2 regions of the Pseudoalteromonas sp. 4NS20-0020 genome follow, and region 2 is predicted to be linked to the other one. Evidence: riboswitches for the same ligand, from Rfam matches in the RefSeq annotation. Region 2 holds a riboswitch; the other holds the start of a gene.
The links. A riboswitch is a leader RNA that binds a small molecule or an ion and turns the genes downstream of it on or off. The one in region 2 is predicted to bind cobalamin.
Positions count from the first base shown of each region.

Region 1: another riboswitch for cobalamin. It lies ahead of AC27JL_RS11380 (ABC transporter ATP-binding protein); the one in region 2 lies ahead of AC27JL_RS13520 (TonB-dependent receptor domain-containing protein).

Region 1 covers NZ_BAAJMI010000004.1:169,779-173,195, forward strand. The annotation lists gene AC27JL_RS11375 (FecCD family ABC transporter permease) at 1-809, opposite strand, end outside; gene AC27JL_RS11380 (ABC transporter ATP-binding protein) at 811-1,611, opposite strand; cobalamin riboswitch at 1,688-1,826, opposite strand; gene AC27JL_RS11385 (porin) at 1,874-2,803, opposite strand; gene AC27JL_RS11390 (LysR family transcriptional regulator) at 2,989-3,417, opposite strand, start outside.
Region 2 covers NZ_BAAJMI010000005.1:59,120-62,536, reverse strand. The annotation lists gene AC27JL_RS13520 (TonB-dependent receptor domain-containing protein) at 1-1,316, opposite strand, end outside; cobalamin riboswitch at 1,350-1,513, opposite strand; gene AC27JL_RS13515 (YajQ family cyclic di-GMP-binding protein) at 1,690-2,172, opposite strand; gene AC27JL_RS13510 (VanZ family protein) at 2,325-2,675, shown strand; gene AC27JL_RS13505 (ketopantoate reductase family protein) at 2,668-3,417, shown strand, end outside.

The sequences.
Region 1 (3,417 bases), on a different contig from region 2:
ACAATATGTGGCACCATTAATCCAACAAAACCAATACCGCCACACATTGCCACCAGCACAGCGGTTATTAATGAGCTTAAAATTAGCATAAGCACCCTAAATCGATGCACTTTAACACCAAGAGTTATGGCACTTTCGTCACCTAATAACATAGCATTAAGCTGCCGCCTAAAACTAATCATTATGCAGGTGCACAGTGTAATCACTAAAAAGGGTATCCAAAGCGTTGCCCACTGCGCACGTGCAAAACTTCCTAAGGTCCAAAATAAAATAGCTGCAACGGCTTGCGGCTCGCTCCAATAAAGCAACAAACTGGTAAATGCACTAAATAAAAACGAGAGTGCAACACCAGCAAGTAACATAGACTCAACTTGCCCGCCCTGCTGCCTTGTGGCAATTAATATAAGTAAGCTCATTGCTAATAAGCTACCAAGCAAGGCTGCGGCCGAAAGCATAAAACCCGCGCTAATTCCCACAAATGCCATAAGTACAACTACACCAAACGAAGCACCTGACGATATACCGAATAAGTAAGGATCTGCTAGTGGGTTACGTGTCACGGTTTGTAAAATTAGCCCAGCGATAGCTAACCCGGCACCGGCTAAAAACGCCAATAATGTACGGGGCATTCTTAATTCAAAAATAATACGGCTGGTGAATGAAGCATCATTTAAATAAATAAAACTGTTAAATACATCCTGTATTGAGGTATCTGCAGCACCAAAGCTCAATGCTAAAAATAAACTTACTAAGGCAATAGTAATGCAAATAATCAGTGCAACTGAATGGCGTACATGCGTGGCAAACATATTATTTATAACCATAAAAGTAGGTAATATGAGGCGTAACTTTACCCAATTGAGATTCTTGAGGATGGTTACTAACCTGAGCGCATACACCAAACACATCATCAAGCATGTGCTCAGTGAGTACTTCTGCGGGCGAACCGGTATGCGTTATTTCTCCGTTTTTAATGACTACGAGCTCATCGCAAAGAGCCGCGGCTAAATTAAGATCATGAAACGAAGCAAACACTGTAACACCAAGAGACTTTGCCAGTTCCATAACCTGTATTTGATATTTAACATCAAGGTGGCTAGTGGGCTCATCCATAATTAACAGCTGAGGTTGCTGAACAATAGCACGTGCAATGAGTGCGCGTTGTTTTTCTCCTCCAGAGAGCGATTCAAAATTTTGATTGGTGTGCTGCTCAAGCCCTACCGTTTTTATAGCTAGAGTGATTTGTTGTTTTTCGCTTTGCGATGTAGAGCTAAATAACGATTTATGAGGAGTGAGGCCAAGCGCCACAACATCAAATAACGACAAATTAAAATGCGATGGCGCCTCTTGTAAAACAACAGCAACGCACTTTGCATATTCATCACTTTTAAGCTGCCAAATATCATGGTTATTAAACTCTATAACCCCTTCATTAGGCTTATTAAAACGATATAAACAACGCAGTAAACTCGACTTACCTGCACCATTAGGGCCAATTAAGCCCACAAATTTACCTTCGGGTATTTGCACATTAATATGTTTGAGAATAGGTTTATTTGCTATTCCCCACGAAAGGTTTTGAACGTTTAATAATGGTGCTTTAGTTTGCAATACTCTGTCCTAGACACGAGTACCCACTTGAAATGCAACCAACAAAAAGGAGTACATTAAAATTAGCATGAGTAGGCCCGCTCATTAAAAATTGATTTGTATCTGACTTAAAGCATAGCGCTAATTACAGTTGCGGGAACAGTTGAGGAATTGCACCTCATTCCAAATGAAGCTCTATTATGGGCGGCTAAGTAAATAATTTAAAGCAAAAAAAACCGCGCTAATAACAGCGCGGTTAAAAAGGGAGTGTTTTAACTCGTCGTTAAAACTTATATTCCATACCTAAACCTAAGTAATCTTGGTCTACGTTGTTGTCCATATCAAAGCTTGAGTAAAAGCCAAATACTTTGATGTTTTTGTTAAGCTTGTGATCAACACCCACTGAAATAGCTGTTTTATCATCGCTATCGTCAAAGTCCATTGCCTGATACTGAACTTTAAATGTATTTTTACCCATGCTGTATGCCGCATTTAATAAATAACCGTCACCTTCAGCTGAACCGTCTACTTTTTCTTGAGTTTGGTACATAGCACCGAGTTTAAAGTCTTCAACTTTACCTTGGATTGATGCGCGCACTACATCATAGCCGTTTACTTCGCTGTCAGCTGCAATTGAGGCATAAATAGCACTCTTTTTAAGTGCTGAATCACCGTATGTTACAGCCATTGAATAACCGTTATCTGCATCTACATCGTCTTCAGCAATAAAAGTAGCAAGTACTTTAAAACCTTCGTATGAGTTAGAAGTATACGTGATTGAATCACCTAAACGGTTTTCACCCTTGAATACGTTTTTAATATCGCCTTCAAGGTCATTAAATAAATCGAGTTTACCTTGCGCTTGTTTAAACGCCGTATCGTTACGACCCACTACTACCTGACCAAATGAGCCTTTAACACCAACGTATTGGTTACGCGCAGAAATATTATCGTCGTCGCCTTTTGAGTCTGCATCAGTTACATCAACTTGAAACTCAAACTTATAAACTGCTTCTAAGCCATCTGTAATTTTTTCAGAACCTTTAAGACCAAAGCGAGATGCATTACTTTTAATTTCAGTAAACGACCCTTCACCGTCATCTGTAGACTGCACAGTTACATTTGCTTTACCGTAAACATCCACGTCTGCAAGTACATTAAAAGATAAACCACTTAGCAAAGCGACACATAAGCTCGATTTTACAAATTTCATGTTATTTCCTCGATAATCACAAAAGACTAATTTTTAAAACGACTGCAGTTTGTCACCACTAAATGACAGAAATATTACAAATGAAATATTTTTGACTTTTAAAGTTAATAAAACTGCATTATTTTTGAAATCAAAAGGACACGAACACTAATCAAGCAAATGTGTACCCACTTAACCTCCAACGTTTAAGCGTTAGGCTCAATAGTAGGAAGTAAATTTATTAGTGTTTCTATTAGTTCCTTTTGCTCGTTATCTCTATGGTAGGCTACAAATATATCTCTTGACGTATTTTCTACATTTTTTACATGAAATAATTCACCATTTTCTAAATGTTGCTCTACTAAAACATGAGGAATAAATGCACTGCCACCACATTGTAGTATTAAATCTAACGCAATTCGGCCGGTGCTTGTTCTAAAGTAAGGAGGGGTTTTACCGGTAAACTGGCGTGCATGCCAAAGCGAAAATGTCGTCCCCCAGTCAACATACACGTACTGATTATCAAAAAAATTCTCGTTTGTTGCCGTGTCATAACCACTCACAGGAATAATGGGTAGTTCACAAATACGCTCAACAACTAACTCATCTACTTTTGGTGGATCAAATAAAATGGC
Region 2 (3,417 bases):
TCAAAGTCGACGTTTAAGCCAAGCTCACGATTCACTGACGTTTCAGGTTGAAGATTGGCATTGCCGTAAAGAGGAAAGTACAAATCATTAAATGTTGGCGCTTTAAAGCCTGTGCTTTGGCTTATTCTGAAAGTTGCGTCTTCAGATAAGTGATAGCCAGCTGCCGCTGTGTACGTTGTTTTATTACCAAATTGCTCATCGTCATCTTGACGAACAGTTAAATTGGCAAGCAACTCATCCGCATCGTAATATGCGCCAACAAATACAGCTAATACATCGCGCTCTTGCACTTCAAACGTGGTTGAGCTTTGTGATACGTCATCATTGTACCAATTAATACCACCACTAATGTTTAACGTGTCGTTTAAGCGGTATTGGCCGTTGTAGTCAATTTGTGAGCGCTTAGTAACAAACGTACTTGTTGTTGGCCCTTGAGAAAAATCAACATAACGATTGTCTGAGTCATCCGTTGCAAATGCTATATCAAGGCTGTGAGTTTGATTTTTATAGTCTTTATTCCAACCAGCCGAAAGCTGGTAATTTTTAAAATCCCCTCGCTCAATCGTACTATCGGCAGGACTAAAGCGGCTGTCGTAATCAGCAAAGCCTTCGCTGTATTGCCCTAGTAACTTAAAGTTACCGGAATGTGTGTCGGTATAGTTTACTTTAAAGCCAAGGTTTTTATTTTCAAAACCGTCTTCATCGGGTGCTGCGCCCTGAAGTACATCAAAGTTGTCCGTCTTTTCAAACCCTGCATTAAAAGCCGTTGTTACATCGCCTTCTTTTACAGAACCAGCAATCTGGTAGTCTTGGTACGCGTCAGATCCAAACGTAGCACTGACCGAAAGGTTATCTGACTCCCGAGTAATAATATTAATAACACCTGCTAACGCATCAGAGCCATAAATAGCTGCACGTGAACCTTTAATTATTTCTATGCGTTCAATACTATTTAATGGCACATTACTTAATGCTTTTTGACCAAGCGTTGCCGAACCGGTGCGTACACCGTCTATTAAAATGAGCGTATCACCTGACCCTGTACCGCGCAATGAAACACCGGCATTTTGACCAAAACCGCCGTTAGGGTTGACCTGAAACCCAACTTGAGTGGTTAGTAGCGTTGGTAAGTCGCGAACATTACTGGTTTCAATGTCATTACGAGTTATAACATTTACACTCGCTAATACATTAGTAATTGATTGTTCAAACTTATTAGCGGTTACCGTAATAGTTTCGATTGATTGCTCTGCAGCAGATACAGATAGTGACAGCGCAGCAGTAATTGCAACGCCAAGAGTTGTTTTTTTTAACATGAAGTTCCCCTTCTTTGCCCACCGCAAAGAACTAAGTAAGATTACATCAAGGCCGGTCTCCGGACTCAGTAAATACATAGCTTTATGTATTACTTTACCGTTGCGGGGGCAGTGTTGGGATTGTAGTCATCATGAAAACGCACCAACTTCCCGATTATCTTATTAAAAAAATCAAACCATTGAAAAGATTAATAAGCACCTTGAAAATAGGCCGCTATTGTGAGGAGTTTAATAAAAAATGTCAACGGACGTCTATACAGCTAAAAAGAAAATCAATTAAAAACAAAAACTATGTAGCGTTCATAAAAAAAGCCAAATAACCTGCGCGGCTATTTGGCTTTTTATTTATAAAGCGCCCAAAAGGCTTTTATAATTAATCGCGGAAGTTTTTAAACTGAAAAGGCTGACCCAAATCGGCAGTGCGCACCACTTGCATAGCAGCCTGTAAGTCATCACGCTTTTTACCCGTTACGCGTACTTCCTCGCCTTGAATAGCCGCTTGCACTTTTACTTTAGAATCTTTAATGGCTTTTACTACTTTTTTAGCCACATCTTTTTCAATACCTTGCTTTAGCGCAACGTTACGAAAAACATTTTTACCTGCACGGCTAATATCTTGTAACTCTAAGCTCGCTACATCCATACCACGCTTAGAAACTTTACCCGCTAAAATATCAAACAATTGCATAACCTGTGAATCAGCTTCAGCTTTTAGCTTAATTGTTTTGTCGTTTAGCTCAATAGATGCATCAACACCTCTAAAGTCAAAGCGAGTCTCAAGTTCACGGTTTGCATTATCTACCGCATTTTGTGCTTCGTTCATTTCTACTTCAGATACAATATCAAATGAAGGCATTGGTTTTCTCCTAACTATTCAATCTTAATTTTATGGCGCAATTATAACGCTAAAATTATAAATCTTTACATTTTTCTGCATCTTGTTCAGGTGCGATACTAATTTAGTTTGATATACTTAAGCTTCTTTTTTAAGCGACTCTAGGATTTTACGTGACAAGGCGTGTTTACCAAGCTGTTTTTTTACTCAGCATCGTAGCGTTTACTTTTTTATTTGCCAAAGAAATAAAAGGCGCAGCTAACCTATTTCCACACATTGATAAAGTAGCCCATTTTGGGATTTTTTTTGTGCTTGCCATTATTATGGATAAAGCGTTTAAGCTTCCCTTATACGCACAAATTTTGTTATTGGCCGGTTACGGCGCATCAATTGAAATAATGCAAGACGCGCTCCCTTACAGGCAGGCCTCTATTGGCGATTTTATAGCTGATTTTGCTGGTGCTGCTAGTTACTTTTTACTAAGAGTTATTTTTACACCTCGAAAAAAGAATCCCTATGACTAATATTTTAATTGTAGGCGATGGCGCTATTGGCTTGTTACTAAGCCACTTTTTAAGTCACAAAAATAATGTTCATGTTTTAACACGCAAACCAACCTGCAATACGCGTTTTTATAGCCGTAAAAATGCCCCGTCACATAACATTAATGCACGCTTTATTAATTTAAGCGATCTGGCGCAACAACCTAGTTATGATGTTGTTATTTTTACAGTTAAAGCTTTTCAGGTCCAAGATGCGTTTTCACAAGTAAAACCTTATCTTGCTGCAAATTCAATATTAGTCGTTTCTCATAATGGAATGGGAAATATTGAAGAGCTTATTCCTCAGCTGAACACTCAGCAAGCACTATACTTTTTAACCACCAGCATGGCCGGATTTAAGTCTACCCAGTACATTGTGCAACATACCGGTGAAGGGCAAAGCGTGATTGGTGGCTGTAATAAACTTGCAGCTAAAAACTCACAATTTGTATCACCACTACTTCAAGCAGTTCCCAATTTAAAAGTGGTCAATAACATTGAGCAACTTCGCTTTGAAAAGCTGTTGGTTAATGTGGCTATTAACCCACTAACTGCACTTCACAATATAAAAAACGGCCAATTGCGTGCCCCTGTATTTAGCGCAACGATAATGAGTTTACTCTATGAGGGCTGCAGGGTTGCTAACGCAAAAGGGTTGAATATTGCTTTAGCTGATGCGTTAAATAACGCTTACACCGTAATGGCGCTTACCGCTGAAAATTAT